Regions from separate parts of the Paenibacillus sp. NPDC101420 genome, predicted to be linked through region 2. Evidence: predicted binding sites of a transcription regulator. Region 2 holds the regulator's gene; the other holds the start of a gene.
The links. Region 2 encodes CtsR, which represses protease genes until heat stress. Its sites were predicted from a motif close to ATGGTCAATAAAGGTCAAACA; they were not measured.
Positions count from the first base shown of each region.

Region 1: a site for CtsR is predicted at 9,202-9,222, ahead of clpP (ATP-dependent Clp endopeptidase proteolytic subunit ClpP). Genes of this name have one in related genera too.

Region 1 covers NZ_JBNNSE010000004.1:33,713-48,887, reverse strand. Annotated here, with positions in the region: gene rnr (ribonuclease R) at 1-769, opposite strand, end outside; gene secG (preprotein translocase subunit SecG) at 1,116-1,349, opposite strand; gene eno (phosphopyruvate hydratase) at 1,561-2,847, opposite strand; gene gpmI (2,3-bisphosphoglycerate-independent phosphoglycerate mutase) at 2,916-4,460, opposite strand; gene tpiA (triose-phosphate isomerase) at 4,462-5,214, opposite strand; gene ACQKMP_RS18140 (phosphoglycerate kinase) at 5,242-6,423, opposite strand; gene gap (type I glyceraldehyde-3-phosphate dehydrogenase) at 6,540-7,550, opposite strand; gene ACQKMP_RS18130 (sugar-binding transcriptional regulator) at 7,653-8,705, opposite strand; tRNA gene ACQKMP_RS18125 (tRNA-Arg) at 9,041-9,115, shown strand; gene clpP (ATP-dependent Clp endopeptidase proteolytic subunit ClpP) at 9,309-9,905, shown strand; gene ACQKMP_RS18115 (GDSL-type esterase/lipase family protein) at 10,001-10,639, opposite strand; gene ACQKMP_RS18110 (PdaC/SigV domain-containing protein) at 10,725-11,825, opposite strand; gene ACQKMP_RS18105 (SIMPL domain-containing protein) at 11,952-12,707, opposite strand; gene ACQKMP_RS18100 (HPr family phosphocarrier protein) at 12,858-13,127, opposite strand; gene whiA (DNA-binding protein WhiA) at 13,225-14,154, opposite strand; gene ACQKMP_RS18090 (gluconeogenesis factor YvcK family protein) at 14,299-15,175, opposite strand, start outside.
Region 2 covers NZ_JBNNSE010000013.1:49,492-64,666, forward strand. Annotated here, with positions in the region: gene cysS (cysteine--tRNA ligase) at 1-13, opposite strand, end outside; gene cysE (serine O-acetyltransferase) at 63-755, opposite strand; gene gltX (glutamate--tRNA ligase) at 1,267-2,730, opposite strand; gene ispF (2-C-methyl-D-erythritol 2,4-cyclodiphosphate synthase) at 2,784-3,272, opposite strand; gene ispD (2-C-methyl-D-erythritol 4-phosphate cytidylyltransferase) at 3,269-3,967, opposite strand; gene ACQKMP_RS29840 (PIN/TRAM domain-containing protein) at 4,063-5,151, opposite strand; gene pssA (CDP-diacylglycerol--serine O-phosphatidyltransferase) at 5,331-6,068, opposite strand; gene disA (DNA integrity scanning diadenylate cyclase DisA) at 6,133-7,209, opposite strand; gene radA (DNA repair protein RadA) at 7,224-8,591, opposite strand; gene clpC (ATP-dependent protease ATP-binding subunit ClpC) at 8,784-11,252, opposite strand; gene ACQKMP_RS29865 (protein arginine kinase) at 11,288-12,352, opposite strand; gene ACQKMP_RS29870 (UvrB/UvrC motif-containing protein) at 12,381-12,905, opposite strand; gene ACQKMP_RS29875 (CtsR family transcriptional regulator) at 12,936-13,397, opposite strand; gene ACQKMP_RS29880 (GNAT family N-acetyltransferase) at 13,785-14,957, opposite strand.

The sequences.
Region 1 (15,175 bases), on a different contig from region 2:
CAATGTTTAGTCCGCGCAAGTCGCGACGTCCCTGCTCAGCAATTTCCTCTTCTGTGATTGAATCCGGAGCGTTGTCCGCTTCGTTCATCACTTCAGCCGGAAAGGCCTCTGGCAGCTGATGCTTACGGATAATAGATAGAATATCGACTCCTGGATCATCCTTATGTCCGAGGATCTCAATAATTTCACCCTCTGCCGCTGATCGGCCTTCTGGATAATTCACGATACGTACAACGACCTTTTGACCGTCTACCGCCCCCATGAAGGATTGCTTCGGAATAAAAATATCGCGGTTAATCCGTTTATCATCAGGCAGCACAAAGCCATAGGTCTCCAGATTTTGAAATACGCCAACCGTCTGCAATACTCCCCGTTTTACAATGCGCTCAACTTCGCCTTCCATACGTCCGCCGGACGGACTTTTAGAGGTAATACGGATAAGGACGATATCACCATTCATAGCTCCCTTAAGATCATTCGCATGGATATATACGTCAGGATGATCACGATCATCCGGGATAAGAAAAGCGAAGCCTTTCGCATGAGCCTGTAACCGGCCTCGCAGTAAATCCATTCGTTCCGGCACGCCATAACGTGCATTACGAGTTAATACAATTCTTCCGTCCTGCTCTAATTCAATTAGTAGTTCCTCGAACTTTTTAAACCCTGTGCTATCTTCTAGAGCAAAATGGCTCACCAGCTCTTCATAAGTCATTGGTTTATATGCAGTTTCCCGCATGAAATCGAGTAATATTTCTTGTGTTATCATGTTCGTCACCCCAGCCCTCCGCGGCTCCAAGCCGCTGGCAAATATGTATGTCTTGTCCTGCTCTGTAGTAATGCCAAGTAAAATTTACCTTTACCTACTTCATACCCTAGTATACACGAAATCAATCCTGCGCATCCCTGTTACTGTCATCCAAAGGTAAACGCAGTACGAAATTTCATTCACATCGAAGGAGAAAGTTTATTTATTAAGGCTTTACCGTATCGAATCTTATTCTTTCTGCTATGCAAAGAAAAGCACCTGCAGGTGCTTTATCCCCTTTTTATTATAACAAAAAAGCCTTCGCTCCATTCCATTCAGAACAGAGCGAGGGCTTACTGTAGGTACTTTAGTCAATGAAAACAGCAGCTAGAATCGCCATAATGAAGAATCCTGCAGCAAGTCCAACTGTTACACGTTGTAGTACGAGTTCCATACCACGAGCTTTTGTTTTACCAAAGAGATGCTCAGCACCACCGGAGATGGCACCGGAAAGACCCGCGCTTTTCCCCTTTTGCAGAAGAACGACCGCAATAAGACCGACGGAAAAAATCAGGAGCACAACTTTCAAAAAGATATCCATTCACTTCCACCTCCTACGCCTAAGCATCACTATCTATGGTAATTGAGGTTATCACGATACATAAACAGTACTCTTATTTTATCATAGCAGTGCCGGTAATACAACCGCCTAGACTGTAAAGTCGTAGCTTTTCTTGAAAGATTAGGATAAACACATATTAAAAAAAGACCCGCCATAATGGCGGGTCTTCGTACTCTGCTATAAAAGCAGATTATCTTTTAAGGTTGTAGAAGGATTTCAGGCCGTTGTATTGAGCCAATTCACCCAACTCGTCTTCGATGCGAAGCAATTGGTTGTATTTAGCAACACGGTCTGTACGGGAAGGAGCACCTGTTTTGATTTGACCAGCGTTAGTCGCAACAGCGATGTCAGCGATTGTGCTATCTTCGGATTCACCGGAACGGTGAGAGATAACTGCTGTGTAACCAGCACGTTTAGCCATTTCGATAGCATCGAAAGTTTCAGTCAATGTACCAATTTGGTTAACTTTAACCAAGATGGAGTTACCGATACCTTTTTCGATACCTGTTGCAAGACGCTCAGTGTTTGTAACGAACAAGTCGTCACCAACCAATTGAACTTTGTCTCCCAATTTTTCAGTAAGCAATTTCCAACCATCCCAGTCGTCTTCGGACATACCGTCTTCGATTGTGATGATTGGGTATTTCTCAACCCATGAAGCAAGAAGGTCAACATACTCAGCGGAAGTGTAAGATTTACCTTCGCCAGCAAGTGTGTATTTACCGTCTTTGTAGAACTCAGTGGAAGCAACGTCCATACCCAAGAATACGTCAACGCCTGGTTTGTAACCAGCTTTTTCGATAGCTTCGATAATTGTAGTGATTGCTTCTTCATTCGAACCAAGGTTTGGTGCGAAACCACCTTCGTCACCAACAGCTGTGTTCAGGCCTTTGGATTGAAGTACGGATTTCAAGTTGTGGAAGATTTCAGCACCTGTACGAAGAGCTTCTTTGAAGCTTGGAGCTCCTACAGGAAGAACCATAAACTCTTGAACGTCGATGTTGTTGTCCGCATGCTCACCACCATTGATGATGTTCATCATTGGTACTGGAAGAGTTTTAGCGTTGAATCCGCCCAGGTATACGTACAAAGGAATATCCAATGCTGCTGCAGCTGCACGAGCTACGGCCATGGATACAGCTAGGATTGCGTTAGCGCCCAATTTACCTTTGTTATGAGTTCCGTCCAAAGTGATCATCAATTTGTCGATGCCCACTTGGTCAAGAGCGTCCATACCAATAACTTCTGGAGCGATGATTTCATTTACGTTCTCAACAGCTTTCAGAACGCCTTTACCCATGTAACGGGATTTGTCGCCATCACGAAGCTCTACAGCTTCATGAGCGCCAGTGGAAGCGCCGGAAGGAACGATAGCGCGGCCTTTAGCACCGGATTCAAGATAAACGTCAACCTCTACAGTAGGGTTACCACGGGAGTCAAGGACTTCGCGAGCATAAACATCAGAAATAATAGTCATTTTAGTTAATCTCCTTTAAACAATGTTTTGGTTTTGATTGTTGAAGCTTAATCTTAGGTATTGTTTCCTTATTTGCGACTAGCGATCATGGATTGACCAGTCATTTCCGCAGGTTGCGGAATTCCCATCAGATCCAGAATGGTTGGTGCTACATCAGCAAGGATACCGCGATCGCGCAATACAACATTTTCATCCGTAAGGATGAACGGAACCGGGTTAGTGGTATGAGCTGTGAACGGACGACCGTTCTCATCAAATACCATGTCTGCATTACCGTGATCGGCGATAATGATCGCAACGCCACCCTTGGCAACTACTGCGTCCACTACTTTACCTACACACTCATCAGTTACCTCTACAGCCTTGATTGTTGGCTCCAACATACCGGAGTGTCCAACCATATCAGGGTTTGCAAAGTTAAGGATAATAGCATCCTGTCTTTCCGCTTCGATTTCTGCTACGCAGGCTGCAGCCACTTCGTAAGCACTCATCTCGGGTTGAAGATCATAGGTTGCCACTTTAGGAGAGTTGATCAAGATACGAGTTTCTCCTGGAAGTTCCTCATCACGTCCACCACTGAAGAAGAACGTTACGTGCGGATACTTCTCAGTTTCCGCGATGCGCAGTTGCTTCTTGTTGTGTTGCACAAGTACTTCACCCAATGTGTTATCCAGGTTCTTCGGTGAATAGGCTACATAACCTTGTACCGTTTCACTGAAAGTAGTCAGGCATACGAAGTGCAAGTCTTGCGGGAACAAAGGACCCCGGTCGAAACCACGGAAATCTTGATTCGTGAACACTTGTGACAACTGAATAGCACGGTCAGGGCGGAAGTTGAGGAACACGACAGAATCGCCGCTCTCTACTGCCGTTACCGGCTTGCCTTCACTGTCTACAATCACGCTAGGTTCAACGAATTCGTCGAACACGGAATTTGAATAAGATGCAGTGATAGCTTGCAGAGCATCTGTGTATTTCGGTCCTTCGCCATAAACCATAGCACGATAGGCTTTTTCTACACGATCCCAACGTTTGTCACGGTCCATGGCGTAATAACGTCCGGATACCGTTGCAATTGTACCTACTCCAACTTCTTCAATCTTAGCCACCAGATCTTGGACAAACTTCTTACCACTATCTGGAGGTACATCACGGCCATCCATGAAAGCATGGATATACACTTCGTGCATATCTTCTTTCTTAGCCAGGTCAAGCATAGCAAACAGGTGATTAATATGGCTATGTACCCCTCCGTCGGATACAAGCGCGTAAAGATGAAGCTTTTTACCTGTGTTCTTAGCATTTCTAACTGCGGCTACCAGTGTTTCATTATCGAAGAATTCGCCCTCACGGATCGATTTATCGATACGAGTCAAATCCTGGTATACAATCCGTCCTGCACCAATATTTAAGTGCCCTACTTCAGAGTTGCCCATTTGGCCTTCTGGAAGACCAACAGCTTCACCACAAGCAGTAAGGGTAGTATTAGGATATTGTTTCAAGTAACGGTCATAGTTAGGTTTGTTAGCTTGAGCAACGGCGTTACCTTCAGATGTTCCACGCAAACCGAAACCATCCATGATGATCAAAGCTACAGGTCTTGGAGCTGACATCTTACTTCGCCCCCTCAACCAATTGAACGAAGGAAGCAGGCTGCAAGCTGGCACCGCCAACAAGCGCACCATCGATGTCGCTTTGGCCCATGTACTCAGTTACATTCTCAGGCTTCACGCTGCCGCCGTATTGAATACGAACAGCTTCAGCTGTTGCAACATCATACAAATCTTTTACAAGACTGCGGATGTAAGCAATAACTTCGTTAGCATCTTGGGAAGTGGAAGATTTACCTGTGCCAATAGCCCAGATAGGTTCGTATGCAATGACAACTTTTGCTGCTTGCTCGGCACTAAGTCCTTGGAATGCAGCTTCAGTTTGTACTTTACATACTGCTTTAGTTTGATCAGCTTCACGCTCTTCGAGCTTTTCGCCAACACATACGATTGGAGTGATACCGTGACGGAATGCAGCATGCATTTTCTTATTCACGATTTCATCTGTTTCGCCAAAATAAGCACGACGCTCTGAGTGACCAATGATTACATAGTCTACGCCAAGATCGCTAAGCATTACACCACTGATTTCTCCTGTGTAAGCACCGTTATCTTCAAAGTGCAGGTTCTGTGCGCCAATCTTGATGTCTGTACCTTTTGCAGCTGCTACAAGTGCAGGCAGGTTAGTGAATGGGGCGCAGATCACAGTCTCAACGCCTTCTACTTCTGCTTTGCCTTTGATGTCAGCAATAAAGCTTTCTGCTTCAGGAACTGTTTTAAACATCTTCCAGTTACCCGCAATAATTGGTGTTCTCATGAATTAAATTGCCTCCTTCTATACGTCTTACTTGTCGTTCAGTGCTTCTACGCCAGGAAGCGCCTTGCCTTCCATGAACTCAAGGGATGCACCGCCACCAGTGGAGATGTGATCCATTTGGTCAGCCAGGTGGAATTTTTCTGCTGCTGCTGCGGAATCTCCGCCGCCAATAACAGTGTAACCTTCAGTTGTTGCACAAGCTTTTGCTACTGCAAGTGTACCTTCAGCGAATTTATCGATTTCGAATACGCCCATAGGTCCATTCCAGACAACCAGCTTGGAGTTCTTGATAATATCGGCATAAAGTTCACGAGTCTTAGGTCCGATATCAAGTCCTTCCCAACCTTCTGGGATTTCATTGTAATTAACGATCTTAGTGTTAGCATCAGCACCGAATTTATCAGCAACCACAACATCAACAGGAAGCATGAAGTTTTTGCCAAGTGCTTTAGCTTTTTCGATGAATCCAAGAGCAACATCAAGTTTGTCGTTGTCTACAAGTGACTTACCGATTTCAAAGCCTTGTGCTTTAGTGAATGTATAAGACAATCCACCGCCGATCAGGACGTTATCAGCCAAAGACAACAAGTTATCAATAACATCAATCTTGTCTTTAACTTTCGAACCACCGATGATCGCAGTGAAAGGACGTTCTGGGTTAGTAAGAGCTTTACCAAGAACGGTCAATTCTTTCTCCATCAAAAGACCTGATACAGCTGGTAAGAAATGAGCGATACCTTCTGTCGATGCATGTGCACGGTGAGCCGCACCAAACGCATCATTGACGAACAAATCAGCCAGTTCAGCGAATTGTTTAGCCAATTCAGGATCGTTCTTTTCTTCGCCTGGGTAGAAACGAACATTCTCAAGTACAAGTACGTCGCCTTCGCCTAGCTCAGCAATTTTTGCTTTGACAGCTTCGCCAACAGCTTCGTCAGCTTTAGCTACTGGTTTGCCAAGAAGCTCGGACAGACGCTCAGCAGCAGTAGTCAAACGCATGGAATCTACGAATTGACCTTTAGGACGACCCATGTGACTCGCAAGAATGATCTTTGCACCGTTCTCAATCAAATATTTAATGGTAGGAAGGGTTTCGCGAATACGAGTATCATCAGTAATCTTACCGTCTTCTACAGGTACGTTGAAATCCACGCGTACAAATACGCGTTTACCCTTTACTTCTACATCACGGACGCTCTTTTTGTTCATGATTAATTCCTCCACACCCAAAGTTGTTTCTAGCAGGAAACAAGAAATACATTTAGAAAGAGCGGAAACAAGGAACTTCTGTTTCCGCTCTATAGATGTTACTTATATCAAGTCAATTACTTAGCGATTTTAGCGAATTTCTCCAAAGTACGAACCAATTGTGCAGTGTAGGACATTTCATTGTCATACCAAGCAACAGTCTTAACGAGTTGTTTGTCGCCAACAGTCAATACTTTAGTTTGTGTAGCATCGAACAGGGATCCGAAAGTCATACCTTTGATATCGGAAGATACGATTTCATCTTCAGTGTAACCATAAGTGTCTGGATCGGAAGCTGCTTTCATTGCTGCGTTGATTTCTTCAACAGTAACGCTCTTATCAAGAACAGTTACAAGCTCAGTCAGGGAACCAGTTGCAACTGGAACACGTTGAGCCGCGCCATCCAATTTACCTTTAAGTTCTGGAATAACAAGACCGATTGCTTTAGCAGCACCAGTAGTGTTAGGAATGATGTTCTCAGCTGCTGCACGAGCGCGTCTGAAGTCACCTTTAGCGTGTGGAGCATCCAAAGTGTTTTGGTCACCAGTGTAAGCGTGAATTGTAGTCATCAAGCCTTCAACGATACCGAACTTGTCGTTCAATACTTTTGCCATTGGAGCTAGGCAGTTCGTTGTGCAAGATGCGCCGGAAATAACAGTCTCAGTACCATCAAGAATGTCATCGTTAACGTTGTAAACGACAGTTTTCATGTCGCCAGTAGCTGGAGCGGAGATAACTACTTTCTTAGCTCCACCTTTCAAGTGTTTTTCAGCTGCTTCTTTAGTTGTGAAGAAACCTGTGCACTCAAGTACGATATCAACGCCTAGGTCGCCCCATGGCAATTCTTCAGGGTTGCGGTTAGCAAGAACCTTAACTTCTTTGCCATTGACTTTGAAGAAGCCATCATGCACTTCAACATCACCTTGGAATTTACCTTGAGTTGTATCATATTTAAGCAAATGAGCAAGCATCTTAGCGTCAGTCAAGTCGTTGATTGCTACCACTTCGATACCTTCTACATTTTGAATACGGCGGAAAGCAAGGCGTCCAATACGTCCAAATCCGTTAATTCCAACTTTTACACTCATTGAATAGTTCCTCCTAGAATTCGTTTTATTTATTCAAAACAGACCGTGAAGCCTGTCATGACAACAATGTTAAGTATGATGCAAGATATATGCTCTAGTGAGTTACGAGGATATCTGTAACTGATTATCAATTTCCTTGCCGATTTCCACAGCAGCAGCCTCGTCGGTGACGAGTATATTCTCCTGCCCGAAACGCAGCATGGCATGAATGGCTTTGGCCTTTGGTTTGCCTCCAGCAATACCGATGACTGTCTCCGTCCGAACAATATCTTCTAGACGTAGTCCCATCGTAAGCATCGTATGGACAACCTGACCATCTTCGTTAAAGTAATACCCAAAGGATTCAGCCACGGCTCCCTCACCCTGGATTTCTGAGACAGTTGCCTCATCCAGCTTGCGGCGGCGAGTCATTTCAATGGCATCCCCAATCCCATGTACAATAATACGCGAACTGCGGATGATTTGTACAATCTCTCCAATATTAGAGTCAAGTGCTAGTGACTGGTAGGCATCCCCACTAAGTAAATCAGGTACATGCAGCAACCGGTAATTCGCTCCTACCCGTTTTGCCATTGTTGAGGCAATCGTATTGGCTTGAATCTCCATACTCTCTCCTAATCCACCACGCGCCGGAACAAACCAAGCGTTCTTATAGGAAAGGGATAACGGCGGTGTCAGTTGATCAGCCATATCGGCAAGCGTTGATCCACCTGTGACAGCAACTATATCATCTGTACGAAGTACACTGAGCAGCGCTTTTGCACCCGCTCGGCCAAGCTCACGTTTGGTGAACGGCGATGACTCACAATCACCCGGCACCACAATAACTTTATCCAGACCGTACGTTGCCCGAATTTTCTCTTCCAGCTCATCCAGACCAAACAGGCTCTTAACAACCGGCTCTAGCAAATCAAGCAGTCTACGCCCAGCAGCGCTAATGCGCATGCCAACGCTCTCGATCTCAATGAGCCCTTGCGATTTCAGAAGATCCGTCTCGGCACGCAGTACCCGCTCAGTCATATCAAGTGAAGCGGCAAGCGTTCTGCGCCCAATTATATCGGACAGCATGATCTGATGAAGAATCGTGTACCGTCTCTTAAGGGTTTCCATGAGATCAGGCAGAAGCTGCTTTTGGATATCTAATAAATTACGCATACTTTCACTCCTGCAACTTCGTCTTCCTCTATTCCCTTGTTCATGGTCTCAAAATGTCCCGGGTAAACTTTTTAAGTCCCACTCATATTCTAACCAAATATTGCTCGAAGTGCAAGTCTTCCGAGAGTAGAATTCTCAAGCGCTTGTCTTCTTATACATTTATAGGATTGGGAAAGAGATTCAGCTCCAAAAAACCTGTCATTAACAATCCAGATTCTTTAGCTAAGTGAAACACAATGTACGCTTGTCCACCTTGAAGACTAGGGATAGAGCCTGAGTACAGTATTATTAATTCATTGCAATTGCACAGAAATTGTATTATAATCATTTTTGTTGCGCCCGTGGTCCAATGGATATGACGTAGGCCTCCGAAGCCTGAGATCCAAGTTCGATTCTTGGCGGGCGCGCCATTAATTTCACTTTTGTACATAATTTAGTAGTGCCTATACTACTACTTAACCAAAGAGCCGCGTGTCGGCTCTTTTTTTTGAATATAAGTTTGACTTTCTTTGACTTTTTGTTTGAATTTGTTTATCATGTGGGTAATACGGCAAGAGTAAAAATGAATACATTTGAAGAACCAATATCAAGGAGGTTTTCCACGTGAGTTATATTCCTATGGTAGTAGAACAGAGCAACCGCGGTGAGCGCGCTTATGACATCTATTCCCGCCTGCTGAAGGACCGCATCATTTTCCTTGGAACGGAGGTTAATGACGTGGTAGCCAATTCTATCATCGCACAAATGCTGTTCTTGGCTGCCGAAGATCCGGAGAAGGACATTCACCTTTATGTGAATAGCCCCGGCGGTTCCATTACTGCAGGTATGGCTATTTTTGATACAATGCAGTACATTAAACCGGACGTTTCCACCATCTGTGTGGGTATGGCAGCTTCTATGGGAGCTTTCCTACTTAACGCTGGCGCTAAAGGCAAACGCTTCGCGCTGCCTAACAGTGAGATCATGATTCACCAACCTCTGGGTGGTGCTCAAGGTCAAGCAACGGATATTGAAATCCGTGCCCGTCGTATCCTGAAATTGCGTGATAAGTTGAATCGTATTCTTGCAGAACGTACGGGTCAACCGCTAGAACGTATTGAGAAGGACACTGATCGTGATTACTTCATGACTGCTGCAGATGCGGCAGCTTACGGTATCGTTGATAAAGTCATCGAGAAGACACTGCCTAGCGGTGTGTAAGCTATAAAACAACACAAAGAGGCTGTGCCCTATCCACTTGATGGTTAGTGCACAGCCTCTTTACTTTTCAGACCACTACTTCATACGAATCTCGATTAATACAAACCACCATAACCAAGCGCATCCAGTTTCTCAGCAATCACACGGTAGCCTCGACCATTAGGATGTAAGTGGTCAATTGATAAAAGCCCTCTCTCGTTTCCTGCAAACTCACTATAAATAGAAGCAAATCCACATACCCGGCTACTGTACTGTGAGGCATAACTGTTAAACTGCCTTACCCACTCTGTAGCGCCTACTACCTGAGGATAGGGATTATACAATCCCACAATTCGAATGATATAAGGTCTACGCGTTCCCGCCTTCAATTGGAAGAGGATACTCATAATTGCAGCAAAATTCTGTTTGCACTCTTGCAATGATCTTCGCAGCTCTTTAGATAAATTTTCAGGTTGTCTAGCTGCAGCCTTCGCTGCATGGATTAAATCATTACCACCAATGGATAGAGTGATAATATCCGCTGCTCGAATGGCTTCACGAGTCATAGAGCTTCCGCGTAGCCGCTGTTCCAATTCAGAAGTAGTCAATCCATTCACGCCCAAATTCGTGGAGGCTACGTTAGAACGCAGTCTCCCTTCCGCCATTCTACGGTACACCGGTACAAAACCGTTACCTGGCAGAGCTCCAAATCCAGTCGTCAAGGAATCGCCAATTGCAGTGTATTGATAGCTCATAGCTCTCCCCCGTTCATAAACTAGTTACTCCATTTAGCATATGAATTCGAGGTGATTCTGGTAAGGGGGAGATGTCCAGTTCTATTTATTTTACAGCAGCAAATGGGCTGCCGCCTTCCGGCAACAGTTCTTTGAAAGTAAAGATGTATTCGGGGAACCCCGCAGCATAAGCTGTGTATTCATACAATTGGAAGAACAGAACGACCTGATCATCCTTCAGATAAAAATACTTTTCCGTATTCAATCCGTTGAATCCTCCCAAATAACTTTCCTCCGCTTTTACTAGCTTGTTTAACTTAGCATTCAACTCTTTTTTGTAGTTTGGGTTAGCTCCGAACAGGTCGCCCAACAGCAGACGTTTGCCATCCTTGAGCGAAAAGGTAAAAGCCTCCCGATTGGTCATACCATGAGCGCCGCCCGTATCGCTATACTCTGACATCACTAAACTGATCACACCATCCTGATTGTAGGTCACCACATAATCTATATCATAAGTATACTTAGGCTCTGACCCGGATCGATTCGAGATATCCTTCTCTGCGCCTGCAGCGAATTTCATGGCACTTTCTTTCAAAATATCATTCATGACCTGCTGTGCATTGGAATTGCTTAATCCACTAAACTTCGGATAATCAAGCTGGATCAAAGCCTCTTTCCGATCCTTAGCATAGGTCTCCGTGGTTACTATCAACGCATTCTGTGATCTATTCACCACATTCAACCTACTAGAGCCCCGACTCCAATCCACTTTATAGCCCAAATAATCATTTAACAGACCGGATGGAACATAGAGCCGGTTGTTTATTAGCTTTCCTTCATACTCTCGAATGTAATAATTATTCACCCAAATTGAAGTACCATAGCTAGATAACAGCAACTTGGCCTTAGTCGTTCCCTTTCCGATCGTGTATGCATTTTCTTTTTTATCATAAGTTAGAGGTAATTGCAGCACATCACGCATAAAGGTAATCGGAATCCAGACCTTCCCTTCCTGCAAAATACCTGTCTGCTGAGAAATTACCCCGTTCGCCTTTAAAGCTATACTTGCAGCAATAGCCTTGCTCTTCGTCTGATCAGACGCTGCATAACCCTTATTACTAGGCAGCAATCCTCCACCAAGCAATAATCCCGCCGACATCAAACCTATGCCCCATTTGCGTACTGTTTCTTTTGAGATATTCACCATCTAATTTTCCCACTCCTTTCCAGTTTATTAAACCTAATCTTAGAGAATTTACACAAAAAAAGAGGCATCCCCCACTATTACTAGTGGAAGATCACCTCTCCTCTCTGCAATCATCTTGTTCTGCTACTATTTCAATTCATACATTACGCTCAGTTGTGTTGTAACTTTAACTACTCCCGGTTGAACGGATGTGCTTGCACCAGCATCTGCTGCAGCCATTTCCATTTTTAGATTCTGTTCAAAATAAACCGGAGTGACATTGCCATCATTTTGGCTGACCGTGATTACTTGACCCAAGCTACGTTTAGCTGCCTTAGCAATAGCACCTGCTTTAACATCTGCGTTCGCCATCGCCTTTTCAATCACCTGAGCTTCAAAGGCAGAAGTATCTTCCACGGAAAAACGTGCATTTCCGATATTATTTGCCCCCGCCGCAGATGCAGCGTCCAGCAATTCACCAACCTTGGTCAGATCTCTATAGGACACTAACAGTGTATGATTCGCGTTGTATCCTTTCACTTGCTGTCCTTCTTTTTCACTATAACTATAGTTGGGTTGCACATAGAATTGGGTACTTTGAATATCCTTATCTGCGATTTTCCAAGTCCCCTTCAGTAGTGTAGTGATCTTTTGGATTTTAGCAGCATTTGTTTTTTGCGCTTCTTGCGCAGTTGTAGCCGTAGTATCCACACCGATGGACAAGTATACAATATCCGGCTTGATGGACAACTCACCTTTACCTACTACACTAACAACATTTTTCTGCACTTCATCTGCGTAAGCCTTTGCAGGGCCTTGGAAGACACCACTCATGCTAATCCCTCCAATTAACAAACTTCCTACGATCAACACTGAACCAATCTTTTTTACCAAACCTTTCATATTTGCCAGCCCCTTTCATCCTTTGTGATTTGTTATTATCCTCTAGACGAGTCTTTTTGGTAAATGTTGCACAGTTAAAATCTATTTTTTGGTATAAAAAAAAGCCCCTAGGGGCTTTTTAGTCATTCGATAAAAAGTCACTTCAAAAGATTATTGGTTCTCAAGCTCTTCTTTGCTGACGAGACTCGTCAAAGCGTTTACAGCTTGATCCGCGTCTGCACCATCCGCGCTGATATAGATCTCCGTGCCGGAACTGATCGCTAGGCTCATAATACCCATAATACTTTTGGCGTTTACTTTTTTATCGTCTTTTTCCACGAAAATCTCCGACGAAAACTTGTTAGCTTCTTGCACAAACAATGCTGCCGGTCGAGCGTGTAGCCCTGTCTTCAACCGAACAACTACCGGGTGCTTTGTCATGAAACGCTTACCCCCTAATTGAGTTCTCCCCAAAAATTTCACATTAATTTTATATTATTATATCATTATAACGTAAACCACACTAGAAAAAAAGTGACTAGCCGCCTCGAACCTTGTCCGCCAGTTCATCAATCTTACGAAGTCGATGATTTACTCCGGACTTACTAACCGTACCTTTCAGCATTTCACCAACCTCTTTAAGGTTGATATCCGGATGTGCCATTCGAATTTCTGCAACTTCCCGCAGTTTATCCGGTAAGCTCTCCAGACCCACTTCTCGCTGCAGCAGTTTGATATTCTCAATCTGCCGCACCGCGGCACTTATCGTTTTATTGAGATTCGCGGTCTCGCAGTTCACGATCCGATTCACGGAATTACGCATATCGCGCATAATTCTTACATCCTCAAATTTGAACAACGCTTGATGCGCCCCGATCAGACTTAAGAATTCGATAATCTTCTCGCCTTCTTTAATGTATAGAATGAACCCTTTTTTACGTTCAATGCAGCGTGCGTTTAGGTGAAATTCACCAGCCAGATCGACCAGCGCCTTACAATGCTCCTCATACATCGAGGAAATCTCCAAATGGTAAGAGGAACCCTCCGGATTATTAACGGATCCGCCCGCCAAAAAGGCACCCCGCAAATAAGCACGCTTACAGCAGTTATTCCCAACAATCTCTTTATCAATACCGTCGGTAAAAATAAATCCTTCGGACACAATTCTGAGATCATTTAAGATTTCCTGTACGCGACTAGGGATTCTAACGATATAAACGTTATTTTTCTTCAAACGCATTTTTTTACGCACGAGTAGCTCAATATGGACCTGGTAATATTTCTTAAGCAAAGAATATACCCGCCTTGCAATCGCGGCGTTCTCCGTCGAAATGTCGAGAATCACCTTTTTGCTTGAAAGCTGCACAGATCCATTCATACGGATAAGCGCTGACATTTCCGCCTTCTCACAACAGGGCTCACTCTCCACCATCGTCAGCTCTTTTTTTGTAAGGGCCGCAAAAGACAAGGGTCTCACCTCTTTCTGAAAATAAGTACGTCATTCATATATACAAGCATAAACACCTTCGGCGTCCTTTTGAGGACGGTAAGCGTTTAAGCGAGAAATATAAGAAAGTATAGGTGTAAAACTTATATTTTCTTATATTTTAAGTTATACCCTAGGGTTTCTGTTTATCCAATCTTGCACAAGCTGATAGATATGATGACTAAGCTTATCGGTATCATGCCTTAAATAAGTTCGGAATAACACTAGCTTATCCGCTATAACTTTATATGCACTGCCTTCTAGTACATCCTTGTCGAGCTGTACCGGACGTGCACCCTTCTCAGCGTATTTCGACTGCACCTGCTCTGGAATTTCACCGTCATTCACAATAATATAATCAAATAAATGAATCCCAATATGATCATAAACGGCTTGTAGATGGTCATTTACAGTATAATTATCCGTTTCACCAGGCTGAGTCATTACATTGCAGACAAAAATTTTGATTGCATCAGAAGATACAACTGCTTCTGCTAGCTTCGGAACAAGTAGGTTCGGAAGAATGCTCGTATATAGACTACCTGGCCCCAAAAGAATTGCATCAGCATTTCGAATCGCTTCAAGTGCTTCAGGCAACGGTTCAACATCAGCAGGCTCCAAAGAAACCCGTTTAATGATCCCGCCTGCTTCCGGTATCTTAGACTCACCCGTGATAATCGTGCCGTCTGACATTTCTGCACGCAATACTACGGCATCCCCCGCAGCGGGTAATACCCTTCCGCGAACAGCAAATAATCGGCTAAGCTCACGAACAGCTGTGACAAAATCGCCTGATATATCTGTAAGCGCGGCAAGAATTAAATTGCCAAGACTATGACCCGCCAAGCCTTCGCCCGTGTTGAAACGATATCTCATAATATCCGCCATGAGCGGCTCTACATCAGCCATAGCTGTTAATACGTTACGGATGTCCCCAGGAGGCGGCATTTGCAGTTCACTGCGCAAAATGCCCGAGCTTCCTCCATCATCTGCTACGGTAACT
Region 2 (15,175 bases):
TTTGTAAAGCCATCCTATTCCAACCCTTTCTGTTGTCCCGATTCCTTAAGTACCGGATATGCTTAAATTTCGTAATCACCAATGTACTGCTGAGTTTCGACTAGCCGCTGCGCGGTCTTTTGCTTATCTTCTTCGCCAAGCTTCTCTCTGATCTCTTCGATCTCTTTTTGCAGAAAGCGAAGTGAATCTACAAGCGGGTCTGGCATCTTGGTATGATCCAAGCGATCGGATACACGTTCACCGTTACGTTTTACTACACGGCCCGGATTTCCTACTACTGTACTGTTATTTGGAACTTCACGCAGCACAACCGCATTCGAACCTATATTTGAATTGTCGCCGATACGAAACGATCCTAATACCTTCGCACCAGAACCAATAACTACATTGTTGCCAACTGTGGGATGGCGCTTACCTTTTTCTTTCCCTGTCCCCCCAAGTGTAACACCTTGATAGATAATAACATCATCACCGATTTCACAGGTTTCCCCAATAACAATCCCCATACCATGGTCGATAAACAGCCTATTTCCGATGACAGCTCCGGGATGGATTTCAACACCGGTCATAAATCTACTAAACTGTGAGACCATACGGGCCATTGTATACCAGCGGCGTTTGAAAAAAGAATGGGCAATCCGGTGACCCCAAATGGCGTGCAACCCTGCATATGTGAAGACAACCTCGAACCAGCTGCGGGCAGCGGGATCGTTATCAAATACCGCCCGAATGTCCGACTTAATATGCTTAAACATCACGGTTCCTCTCTTCTTGACTCCCCCATCTCCTGTTTACAGGTACACAAGGAAGGTATTGTCTCCAATCCATTATTCTTATCATACATATGCTGTGGGTGTTTGCTTGGTTTGTTATATTAGAAAAGATACCCTGAAACAAAAAAAGCCCCTGCAGCATAAAGCTGCAGAGACGTTTAACCGCGGTTCCACTCTGCTTGAACGAATCAAACAGACTGCTGTTGTTACCATCGGCAGAGTTCCTTCGTTCCACTTGGCATCATTAACGGCGATGTACCCGGCACGGTCTAACGAGCCTTTAGGATCGTTCAACCGTGCAGCTCACAGGCGCATGTTCTGCCCCGGACAAATGAATAACTCCCAGCCCGAAAGGGTATCCCTTTCTCGGTTATTCTCTCTGGCAATTGCCTTTATGGACGTACTTCTCCTGATCACAGCTATTATCATATGTTTCTATCTTAGCGTAAAAGATAAGGGACTGACAAGAGGCTTAATGATAAGTAATACTACCTTAAGCTCCTTTAATTTGTGATTTCAAACGTTCGATGACACGGTTTTGGCCGAGCAAAGCAATCGTTATATTAAGATCACGCCCGTGCGTTTGTCCGGTCAAAGCCACACGTATCGGCATAAAGAGCGCTTTGCCTTTGTGCCCTGTTTCTTTCTGCACTTCCTTAATCAGTACAGCCATATTACTAGCACTGAAATCCTGACAAGCTTCAACCTTAGCTAGGAAAGCAGACAAGACTTCAGGCACTTGGCTTTCCGCCAGAACCTGCGCCGCTTCTGTTTCTAACTCCAGATGGCTGCGGAAGAATAGTTCAGATAGCTCTACGATATCGGAGGCAGAGTTCATCTGCTCTTGATACAGTGCTACAAGGCTTTCTGCCCATGCCTGCTGCTCATCATTCAGCTCAGCCGGTATTTTCCCCGCTTTTTGCAGATGTGGAATCGCTAATGCCGAGATCCGTTTAGGATCAGCATGCTTAATATAGTGATTATTTAGATGCGCCAGCTTGTGCTTATCGAATACAGCCGGACTTTTGGACAAACGGTCCGCATCAAAAATAGAAATAAGTTCTTCTTTACTGAAGATCTCCTCTTCTCCCTCTGGCGACCAGCCCAGTAGAGAAATGAAGTTAACCAAAGCCTCAGGCAAGTAACCCAATTCATCATATTGCTCAATAAATGTAATTACAGATTGATCCCGCTTGCTAAGCTTCTTATGGTTGTCACCGACAATCAGTGTCATATGACCAAATATTGGGGGTTTCCAACCAAGAGCCTCATAGATCATAAGCTGACGTGGTGTGTTGGAAATATGATCTTCCCCACGTAGTACATGGGTGATAGCCATCAAATAATCATCAACAGCTACCGCAAAGTTATAGGTCGGAATTCCGTCCTTCTTCACGATAACAAAATCACCCATTTCTTTCGTATCAAAAGAAATAGTACCTTTTACGATATCATCGAACGTGTACGTACGATCTTCTGGTACACGGAAGCGAATGCTAGCTACTCGTCCCTCAGCTTCAAAGGCAAGGCGTTGTTCTTCCGTCAAATCACGGTGTTTGCCGGAATAACGAGGGGTTTCTCCACGTGCAGTCTGTTCTTCACGTTCTGCTTCCAGTTCTTCCTCTGTGCAGTAACAGCGGTAAGCCAAACCTTTATCCAGCAAATCCTGCCAATATACACGATATAGGTCAAGACGTTCAGTCTGGCGGTAAGGTCCGTACTCTCCGCCAACATCAACACTCTCATCCCAATCCATGCCTAGCCATTTCAAATACTTAAGCTGGCTCTCTTCACCGCCTGCGACATTGCGCTTCACGTCTGTATCTTCAATTCTGATAATGAATTTACCGCCTTTATTACGGGCGAACAGATAGTTAAACAGCGCCGTTCTGGCGTTACCTATATGTAAATGTCCCGTAGGGCTCGGTGCGTAACGCACCCGGACTTGATCCGTCATTATATTCCCTCCGCTTCATATGGTTAAAACTTAGATTTGCTACTTAGACCATCTCAAGATGATATCACATCTTGGAGTAGACAGACAATAGATTGTGCGGCAATTCCTTCACCACGACCGGCAAAACCAAGCTGTTCAGTAGTCGTAGCTTTAACGTTCACCTTGGACGGGTCCGCGTGAAGCGCACGAGCGATAATCTCCGTCATTTGTGGAATGTATGGCGCCATCTTTGGTTTTTGGGCAATAATCGTTGAATCGATATTTCCAAGCTTATAACCTCGCTCGCTAGCAAGTGCCCACACTTGTTCTAATAATTTCAAGCTATCCGCGTCCTTAAACGCTGGATCTGTGTCCGGAAAATGTCTGCCAATATCACCAAGTCCTAGTGCGCCTAGAATCGCGTCACTTACTGCGTGCAGCAGCACATCGGCATCGGAATGTCCTACTAATCCTTTTTCATAAGGAATCGTAACGCCTCCAATAATACAAGGCCTTCCCTCAACCAGTTGATGTACATCAAACCCTTGTCCTACAGCGATCATGATTGTCCCTCTCCCCTGTTTCTTTCTGTGAATTCTGCAAAATCCAAATCATCTGGCGTCGTAATCTTAATATTTCTGTAGCTTCCCTCTACCACAGAAACCGGAATACCAGCACGTTCTGCCAAGCTGGAATCATCAGTACCTAGAAATCCATCCCGCTCCGCGGCCGCATAGGCATCCAGCAATTCAGAAAGACGAAAAGTCTGCGGGGTTTGAATCGCCCACAGACTTCGCCGATCCGGCGTAGACAGTACTTTGCCTTCGTTATCTACCTGTTTGATCGTATCTTTGACTGGTACAGCAAGAACTGAAGCACCGATCTGCTTCGCTCGCTCATAACATGCCTCAATTTCATTCGGCTGCACAAACGGACGAACACCATCATGTACCATTACCCACTGTGTCGTAAGTTTCAACAATCCTTTATGTACGGAATGCTGACGCTCAGATCCACCAGGTACTATAGCCTTAACCTTGTCCAGCTTATAGAGCTGTATCCATTCCCGGCAGCGCTCAATATCTTCCTTACCGGTTACGAGCACGATTTCAGAAATCAATTCGTGCTGCTGAAATACTTCCAGCGTATGAACGATGATTGGTTTCCCCTGCAGTAACAGATATTGCTTGCTCTCTACAGTCCCCATTCGCGTTCCTCTGCCTGCCGCCACAATGACGACGCCCACACTGTTTGACATTACTCTGGCTCCTGTCTTTCACGTATATTCCCATCATAACGTGTTTGGCGGGCATTTCCAACCCATAGGACATTTGCCGTGTACTTTATCTACGCTTATTGTGCTTTTTCCAAGAGCTTTGGCTTCGCAAATATCATCCGTCCAGCTGAAGTTTGAAGCACACTCGTGACGAGAACCTCCATCGTAGTTCCAATATATTCCCGTCCGCCTTCCACAACGATCATTGTTCCATCGTCTAAATAGGCTACGCCTTGTCCATGCTCTTTGCCATCCTTAATGACCTGAACTACGATTTCCTCACCAGGCAACACTACGGGCTTCACGGCATTCGCAAGATCATTAATATTCAGGACTGAGACTCCTTGTAATTCGCAAACCTTATTCAAGTTAAAGTCATTGGTAACTACTTTACCTCGCAGTACCTTCGCTAACTTCACCAGCTTACTATCCACCTCAGAGATTTCTTCAAAATCTCCCTCGTAGATTAATACCTTCACATCGAGCTCTTTTTGGATTTTATTGAGAATATCAAGTCCCCGCCGTCCGCGATTACGTTTCAGTAGATCGGAAGAATCTGCGATATGCTGGAGCTCCTCAAGTACGAATTCCGGTATGACAATCGTTCCCTCAATAAATCCAGTTTTGCAAATGTCGGCGATCCGACCATCAATAATAACGCTCGTATCGAGGATTTTATGTTCCTCCAGGCCACGACCTTCCGGTTCAGCCGCTTGCCCCCAGCGTCCAGTTGTCCAAAGTGCAGCTAGTTCCTCTTTTTTCTCCAGACCGATCCGCAGCCCCATATATCCAAAAGCTAACGTAACGGGTACCTGCAGCAACTGCCCAGCTTTTCCAAGCCAAATCATAGCAGGATATAACAGAAGAGATAGCAAAAGCCCTCCTGTAAGCCCAGCTGCACCTGCAGCCAATTCATTCATTGGTATACGCGAACAGTACAGAACCGCCTCCCGCAGTTTTGAACCTCCCCATTCCGCGCATAAAGACCCCGCAAACAAAAAAATAATGGCACCCAGCACCGTAAATAAAATGCTTCCTTCTACAGGTAAACTTTCACTCAGCTTTTCCATCCCCTTGGGGAATCCTTTTTCAAGCGCATGGTATAGCGAAAAACCAGACCAAGCACCACATATTAAAGCAAAAGACAATATCACTTTTTTCCACATAACCTAACGCACCTCCTTTTTATTCATCCTTGAATGATCTATACCTCACCAGTATGTTCCAATTTTCAAGACGATAAACTTGGGGTAGCGCTGGAAATGCAAAAAGGCTTTGCCATCCCCTAAGGACGACAAAGCCTCTAGCTATAATTATATTAGTTCAACCTTACTACAAGACTGCTTTAACCGTTCTTCGAGTGATACACTTTATCTTCAGAACGTCTTCTACGACGGTGACGGCGTCTGGCTGTCAATCGATCGATGTTTTGTTTAAAACCATATAACGCGTAAATCCCAAGTAAGACGAAGATTAGCTTAGCGATTTGTTCAGGGAACACAACAGCAACAGCCACGGCAACAACAATGACTACTGGCGCTCCGACAACCACTTTTTTAGGTAATCCAACCTTCTTAAAATTAGGATATTTAACAGTGCTGACCATCAAATATGATAAGAGCAATGTAGCCACGATCATAAATGGAGCAGAAACATCTTTATTAAAAAGAGCTAATGTGGCAAGCACACCACCAGCAGCAGGAATTGGCAATCCGATGAAATAACCAGGAACTCCTGGATGAACATTAAAGCGAGCTAGGCGCAATGCACCAAACACCGGGAAAATTGCAGTTACTGTCCAGGCTAATGCAGAATTTAAATCATGCAGGCTTGAGACGTACATAATAACAGCCGGTGCTACTCCAAAAGAAACGACATCAGACAAAGAGTCCAGTTCCTTACCAAATTCACTCTCACATTTAAGTGCACGAGCAACTCGGCCATCCAATCCGTCTAACAGCATAGCAATAATAACCATGATAGCGGCCATGCTAACTTTACCGTCAAACGCCATCATGATACCAAACATTCCGAGCATCAAGTTACCTATGGTAAAAAGACTCGGAATTGATTTTTGTATCATTTCTTCACCTCAATTTTCTCACATTGGCCTTAAACAGCTCCAATATTACGTGATTGTATGTTATTTACATTTGCCTGTCAATAAGAACTTGCTTCTGTAAACGTTTGAGCCCATCCTGAATATTACGAGCCCGCACCTCCCCAATTCCGTCCACTTCATCCAGTTCAGCTATGCTTGCAGACATCAAATTAGGCAGCATTTCAAACCGCTCCACCAGATTATGAATGATCACATTTGGAAGCCGTGGAATCTTGTTGAGCAGACGATATCCACGCGGAGTAACCACCTCTTCGGAAGAAATTGCCGTAGAAGAGTAGCCCAGCAATCGAGCAATATGGTTGTCATCCATTAGGTCATCATCACTAATACGTTTGAGACCGGCAATAATTTCACGAATTTTATCTTCTTGCTCTTCCTTAGCATAGTCTCTGTATAGGAGCCATGCTTCTTCCTCTGTATTTCCAACCAGTTCTTCCATCTGCATGCTGATTAAGCGTCCTTCATTGCCTAGTTCATTTATATATCGTTTGATCTCCATTTTTATGCGTAGAACCATCTCTACCCGCTGAATCACTCCGACCACTTCAGCTACGGTGACGATTCCCTCATACTCCGAAGCAGACAAATTCGTCAGTCCTTGTGTAAGAACCGCTTTGTACTTTTCGAGGGTCTGAATCGCTTGATTAGCTTTAGCCAAAATAGCTCCGATTTCTTTTAACGCATACCGAATGGAACCTTGATACAGGGTAATAATATTGCGGCGCTGTGAAATAGAAACAACCAGTTTACCTGTTTGCTTCGCTACGCGCTCGGCGGTCCGGTGACGAATGCCTGTCTCGATTGAAGAGATGGACGAATCCGGAATTAGCTGTGTATTTGCATACAAAATTCGTTTCAAATCCTCACTAAGAATAATGGCACCGTCCATTTTGGCGAGCTCATATAAATAATTGGGCGAAAAATCGCAGTTAATGGAGAATCCTCCATCCACTACCTCCATCACCTCAGGACTATACCCAACGACGATTAGTGCTCCCGTCTTAGCGCGCAGCACATTCTCAAGACCTTCCCGAAAGGGTGTCCCCGGTGCCGCCAGTCTGAGCAGATCATTCATATTCTCTAATTGGTTATATTCTTTCATAATCCCTGTGCCCCCTAATCTAACGCGACCGATAGTGCATCTGCTACGGTACTGACGCCAATAATCTGGATATCTTGCGGGTGCTTCCAGCCCTTCAAACTTTTCTCTGGCATGATCACCCGCCGGAAGCCTAGCTTCGCGGCCTCCTTCACACGCATTTCCGCGCGTGAAACACCTCTTACTTCACCTGTAAGTCCTACTTCACCGAAGAAAACATCGTAAGGTTTTGTTGAAATATCACGAAAGCTGGAAGCGATACTAACAGCTACTGCTAAATCTATCGCCGGTTCATCCAGCTTCACGCCTCCAGCAACATTAAGGTATGCATCCTGATTTTGCAGGAACATGCCCATCCGCTTCTCAAGTACAGCGATAATGAGTGCCATCCGCTGGTGATCCATACCTGTGCACACCCGGCGTGGGGAGGGGAAATGAGTGGCAGCGATAAGAGCCTGAAGCTCAACAAGCACCGGTCTAGTCCCTTCCATACTAGCCACGACTGTAGATCCGGCTACGCCGAGTGGACGCTCCGATAAGAAGAGCTCCGATGGATTTTCTACTTCTGTTAGACCCACTTCACCCATTTCGAAAATGCCGATTTCATTCGTTGAACCGAAGCGGTTCTTTACAGCCCGCAGGAGTCTATACGTATGATGCCGCTCTCCCTCAAAATACAGCACACAATCCACCATATGTTCAAGCATCCGTGGGCCTGCAATAGCGCCTTCCTTGGTGACATGCCCAACGAGAACTGTAGCAATTCCCCGAATCTTAGCGATACGCATAAATCTTGTCGTACATTCCCGAACCTGGGTCACACTGCCTGGCGCACTAGTTACTTCTGGCATAAATACAGTCTGAATCGAATCGATAACAAGAAATTGCGGCTGAATTTGTTCAATCGCTTCTTCTATGCTTTCCATATTCGTCTCACATAGTACATATAGCTCAGCTGACAACGCACCGAGGCGATCCGCACGTAGTTTAGTTTGCCTTACCGATTCTTCGCCCGAAATGTACAGCACTCGCAATCCCTGAGTTGTCAGAGCATGCGACGTCTGTAATAAGAGCGTAGATTTACCGATTCCTGGGTCTCCCCCTACTAGTACCAGCGATCCTGGCACGATCCCCCCACCGAGAACACGGTTAAGCTCACCTATACCTGTCAGTATGCGCGGTTCCTTGTCACTTTCTATACTTATGATCGATTGTGCCTTTTCTTTACTATGAAAAATAGGGGCATTCATTCCCTGTGTTTTGACTACGCTTTCCGTTTCCTCCACCATGGAGTTCCAAGCTTGGCACCCGGGACATTTTCCGAACCATTTTGGCGATTCGTATCCACAATCGGTGCAAAAAAATTTAGTTTTTGGTTTAGCCATTTGTTCTCCTTACGGTCCGAACTTTTAAATTGCGGATATTTTCTTCTAATGAAAGTTTACCATTTCTGCCCCTTTAACGAAAGGTCATTCGGAATTTGTACTAAATGTATATTTTTAAGTGATAAATTTATATTAAAAAAGCTTCCGCCCCTCTATAAACTGAGGAGCGGAAGCTTTTTTTATTCCGTTTTTTTATTCGGATTCTACTTCTTTTTCAAGCAATGGAGCTACAGGAGCATCCACTTTATTCACTACAAGTTCTCCGCCAACTTCATCAATGTTGAGCGAATCACCCTTTTGGATATTTCCTCTCAACAATTCCTCGGAAAGACGGTCTTCAATATGCTTCTGAATCGCACGACGTAATGGACGTGCACCAAAGGCTGGGTCGTAACCTTCCTTAGCCAGGAAAGCCTTCGCCGCATCTGTGAGAACGAAATCAACATCATATTCACGCAGCCGCTTGCGCAGCTCATCAGACATCAATGTAACGATTTCAGCAATATGCTTCTCATCGAGGGAATGGAAGACGATGATTTCGTCAATCCGGTTCAAGAACTCAGGACGGAAGCTCTTCTTAAGCTCTTCCATAACCTTGCCCTTCATATTACCGTATTCTGCTCCAGCATCTTGCACAGCTGTGAATCCAAGTGTCGAATTCTTCTTGATCGCTTGTGCGCCTACGTTAGAAGTCAGAATAATTAATGTATTACGGAAATCGACTACCCGTCCTTTAGAGTCAGTCAAACGACCGTCTTCAAGAACTTGCAGCAGAATATTGAATACTTCTGGGTGCGCTTTTTCAATTTCATCAAGCAGCACTACAGAATAAGGTTTACGGCGTACCTTCTCGGTTAATTGGCCACCTTCTTCATAGCCAACATATCCAGGAGGGGCTCCGACTAAGCGGGACGTGGAGTGCTTCTCCATGTATTCCGACATATCAATACGAATGACCGCATTCTCATCGCCGAACATGGCTTCAGCCAATGCACGAGCCAACTCAGTTTTACCTACACCAGTAGGACCGAGGAAGATAAAGGAACCCATTGGACGTTTCGGATCTTTAAGACCCGCACGCGCACGGCGTAGTGCCCGGCTAACTGCCTTAACAGCTTCGTCCTGACCGATCACTCGTTCATGCAGTAAAGCCTCCATGTTAAGTAGACGGTCGGTCTCCTCTTCCTTCAGCTTGCTTACAGGTATACCCGTCCAGCTAGCTACAACCTGTGCGATGTCTTCAGGTGTAACCTCTGAATCCGTGCGACCCTGTTTTTCTTTCCATTGATTCTTAGTCGTATCAAGCTCTTCACGGATTTTTTGCTCTGTATCACGCAAGGCCGCCGCTTTTTCAAACTCTTGACTCTGCACTGCGGAATCTTTCTCCTTGCGGATATCATCCAAGCGCATTTCAAGTTCCTTCAGATTTGGCGGGATGGTGTAAGAGTGAAGCCTTACTTTAGATCCTGCTTCATCGATAAGGTCAATCGCTTTATCTGGCAGGAAACGGTCCGGGATGTAACGGTCGGACAACTTCACTGCTTCCACTATAGCTTCATCCGTAATCTTCACACGGTGATGCGCTTCATAACGATCGCGAAGTCCGAAAAGAATTTGGACCGCTTCCTCTGGAGAAGGTTGATCCACCGTAATCGGTTGGAAACGACGCTCCAATGCTGCATCTTTTTCAATATATTTACGATATTCGTCAAGCGTAGTCGCACCAATGCACTGAAGTTCTCCACGGGCTAACGCCGGTTTCAGAATGTTAGATGCGTCAATCGCACCTTCCGCGCCACCAGCACCGATTAGCGTATGAAGCTCATCGATAAAGAGCACGATATTACCTGCTTGGCGAATCTCATCCATAATTTTCTTGAGGCGGTCTTCAAACTCACCGCGATATTTTGTTCCAGCCACTACTGAGCCCATGTCGAGCGTCATGACGCGTTTGTCGCGAAGTGTTTCTGGGATTTCATTATTGATAATCTTTTGTGCAAGTCCTTCAGCGATAGCTGTTTTACCAACACCAGGTTCACCGATCAGTACCGGGTTATTCTTAGTCCGGCGACTCAGTACCTGAATAACACGTTCAATTTCTTTACTACGGCCGATAACTGGATCTAGATTGCCCTCCTTAGCATAGGCGGTCAAATCGCGCGCAAGACCATCTAGGGTCGGTGTGCTGACGTTAGCCGGAGTCCCGCTATGACTAGAGGCAGCCTCGCTGCTTCCTAGGAGCTGAAGAACTTGTTGACGAGCTTTGTTCAAGCTGATGCCGAGGTTATTAAGCACACGAGCTGCGACACCTTCCCCTTCACGGATAAGTCCAAGCAAAATATGCTCAGTGCCAACATACGTATGACCCAATTTGCGGGCTTCGTCCATCGACAGCTCAATCACTTTTTTAGCGCGAGGAGTATAAGCAATGTTCGTAGGCTGTTCTTGACCTCTGCCAATCAGTGTCTCCACTTCGTCCTGGATTTTTTCAAGACCTAGCCCTAAAGCTATTAATGCCTTAGCAGCAATGCCGTCTCCTTCACGAATAAGTCCGAGCAAAATATGTTCTGTACCAATATTGTTGTGTCCTAAACGAACAGCTTCTTCCTGCGCCAACGCTAGCACTTTTTGTGCGCGTTCCGTAAATCTTCCAAACATCATATCTCCTGCACCTCCATGAATAATAAATATCTATATTAATGTTGTGTTCCCAGTGTCTCTCGGAGCAGTTTTGCCCGATACATATCTCGTTCAGTAGCGTTCAGCTCATCGCCGAACATCTTTTGCAGAAATCCTGGCTGTGTCTTAACGTTAAGTTCATTAAGCACTGAAATCGAAAGACCTTCCAGAATGCCAAGGTCAACCCCAAGTCTCACATCAGACAGGCGTTGAGCAGATTCTTTAAGCTCCATAAGAGCTGCATAACATAAAATTCCGTAAGAACGTTTCACTCGGTCTGTTATTCTCAGGGCGGAATCAACAAGCAACCGTTCACGTGCATTTCGCTCATGCTCTATAATCTGGGTAACTACACTGTGAAGGTTCTCTATAATTTCACTTTCCGTTTGACCGAGAGTGATCTGATTAGAAATTTGAAAGATGTTCCCTACTGCTTCGCTACCCTCACCGTAAATTCCTCTTACAGTCAATCCCACTTGGTTTACTGCAGACAATATGCGATTGATCTGATGAGTCATTACAAGCGCTGGTAGATGCAGCATTACCGAGGCACGAAGCCCAGTACCAACATTGGTGGGACAACTAGTCAAATATCCTCTTTTATCATCAAAAGCGTAATTGACAGCTGCCTCGAATATATCATCGATCGCCGTCGCACGATCCCATGCTTCTCTAACCTGAAGACCAGGAAACAGACATTGGATTCGCAGATGGTCCTCTTCGTTAATCATGATGCTGACCGACTCATCTTCATTTAATAAGACAGCCGCACTGCGCGAATCATTAGCCAAGTTAGGACTGATTAGATGCTTCTCAACCAGTACCTTTTTGTCCAGTTCATTCACTTCATCAAGCTTTAGGAGTTGAAAAGATCCGAAATCTGCAGCTGCTTCCTCATGAAACACAGGAGCCAGTAGCTCTAATACTTCTTCCGATTGCTCTAAGGAAGCCAGCATTGGGAACGGAAGATGCTCTAGATTACGGGCAATACGCATACGACTGCTAATTACAATCTCAGAATGACTACCTCCAGAACGCATCCAATCACTAAGCGCTTGTTCAGTAAATCGGAGACTTGACATGTCATATCCCCCCTATATATCAAAGACTTTACTCTTGTGCTATTTCTTTTTCAAGTTTACGAATCTGATCTCGCAGCTCCGCTGCTTTCTCGAATTCTTCTTGTGTAATACTTTGCTGTAATTCCTGCTTGAGTTCATCAATTTGGCGTCTAAACACAATCTGAGCTCCTGCACGTTTCGGAATCTTACCTACATGTGAAGTACTGCCGTGCACTCGCTTAAAAAGCGGGTCCAGTGCGCTGTTAAAATATTCATAACAGGAGCTACAGCCAAAACGGCCTAATTTACTAAACTGGGAGTACGTCATCCCACAATTCTCACATTGCAGACTCTGCGTTGTCTTCGTTGCAGCCGACTTCTCCTTGCCGGCACCTTCAAGATCAAGCAGACCTGAGAGCAGACTGTGGATGGAGAATCCTCCAGCCGTTCCGGGAATGAGTTCACCCTTCTCCCGTGCACAGCTCTCGCAGATATGAAACTCCGTCTTCTCTCCATTCACGATCTTAGTGAAGTGGAGTGTTGCCGGCTTGACGCCACATTCCTGGCATTGCATAAGCGAAAGCCCCTCCCTTATGGTTGACAATTATTTGCCTAACAAAGAGATTAACATCGCCTTCATAATCTTGGCACGAATCTCATCCCGGTATGGAATCTTAACCGTTAGGCATTCCCGAGAAACAGCAGCGCGCATAAGGCACGCTTCACGCTTACTTAGAAAACCAGCTTCCTCCAGCTGATAAATCAGCCCTTCAGCAGCGTTCTGATCAATCCCGCCACCTATAGTATGGTTTAAATGGGCATGCAGTGCCACGTTTGGTGGTAATTCAAAACGTTGAATACGAATATATCCCCCGCCACCACGCTTACTTTCCACCACATAACCTTTTTCCAGAGTAAAGCGTGTACTGATGACATAATTGATCTGTGACGGTACGCATGAGAACTGGTCCGCCAGGTCATTTCGCTGGATTTCCACCGTACCTTCGGGACTTTCATGCAAAATATTCTTCAGATATTGTTCGATAATATCAGAGATATTGCGCATCACTCATCCTCCAGTGCTTAAATCTTTATAATACCGATTGCAACTTGCATTCATAATGACAATGGTCTTTAATTGAACTTAAACATTTGTGGATAATCCCACGTGTTCAGAGGATCGGATCGCTGTCATTATGCTTCGTTGACTTTGACTTTCTTTGACTTTTTAATATTATAACATATTCTGTGCTAATTCCAAGTGGATTCTCTTATTTTTCACTTTTTTCAGCGAATGTATTCGGAAATAAAGAACTCTCCCAACTTCTTTCGAAGGGGAGAGCCTAATTTTTGTCAAGTATAAACGCCTTCGGTATCCTTATTAGGGCGATAAGCGTTTATGCGAGAAATATAAGGATAATGTATAGCGTGAAACTTATACTTTCTTATATTTTTAAAAATGATCAAATAAAGCTGTCTGTGCTTGTGGAATAATTTCTTCAAACCATTCCAGTGCTGCTGCGTGGCCAGAGACACTTCCATAACGAGCCATCTCTGTTGGTCGTTTGTATCCAAGCATCAAGGCCGTCAAAGTGCCTATATCACAGCTCAAGTCTGCTTCCGCCCGTTCCCCTTCCACTCGTATCAAAGTAGCCGAGCCCTCATTAGAGATATTCCATGCCCATAACCCATCATTCCAAGGTGCATACTTATCTTCGATATATATTAGCTGCTTCTTTTGACTACTATTTCCTCTGAAGGCGTAAGTTTCAATGAATGACTTGGCATTAACAATCCGCCCCATAAAATAAGGATAATTCTCTTGTCCTATACGTGGATCTGGCAGCAAGAAAGGTAACATGTCATCCGAAGGCACTAGCTTTAAGGATGCACCGGTCACCATCGAATCATGGTTCGCAAGAAATGTCCACAGCCCCTGCCGAGCTTGTTCATTCAAAAAAACAAATTCATCAATAACCAGTTCTCTGTTCTCTACCTTATACAGCACATATCCCTCTGGTTCACCACTCTTGGAGTAAAATACTGCACTCTTTCCTTCATCATCTAGAACAGAGTTCTCCCACCAGTCCAAATCGCGCTTAAGTGTCCCGTTATATCTGACAGCGAATCGATTGTATAGGCTATCTAATACTTCGATATCTTTTATATCCCGTTTAACCTTGCCCTCAACTTCGACCTTTTTGGGAAACTTCGCTACTGGAATAGAGTATTTCTTATATTCACAATAAACCTCCCAGCCAAATTTACGATAAAACGGAATCAAGAACGGGTGTAGAAAAGAGAGCGTTTGACCTGCCTCATTCATCGTATGCAGCGCATGAGACAATAGATTTGCCACATGTCCTTGTCTGCGGTTCTCTGGCCATGTAGCCACTCCTGCTATACCACCCATAGGTACCACTCTGCCCTGTATGTAGACTTGGAAAGGTATAATCGTCAATTTAGCTTCCAATGTTCCGTCCTCAAAAGCACCCCATACCTGTTCAGCCTTGAATCTTTCCTTAGCACTTGCCCTTTTTTCACTAGGAAGCTTGTACTGAAAAGCATATTCTGACAAGTTCATGCTTGCATCGAATTCTTCTGAACGTAACTGTCTTATTACCACAAACTCACCTCATCCTTTATAAAATTACTTTTAGGATAAGTATAACAAGAGCTTCAATTGTGCGCTAATCTATTACATTATTTATAACTTTATTTTAGTTATCCACAGCTCTATGCAGTTTTAAAAATAGTCTTGAAATCTTGTCACATCCAAGTTAAAATAGTTATCCACTTATCAATAGCTCTATCCACATAATCCCGGTTATATCCACAGCAACC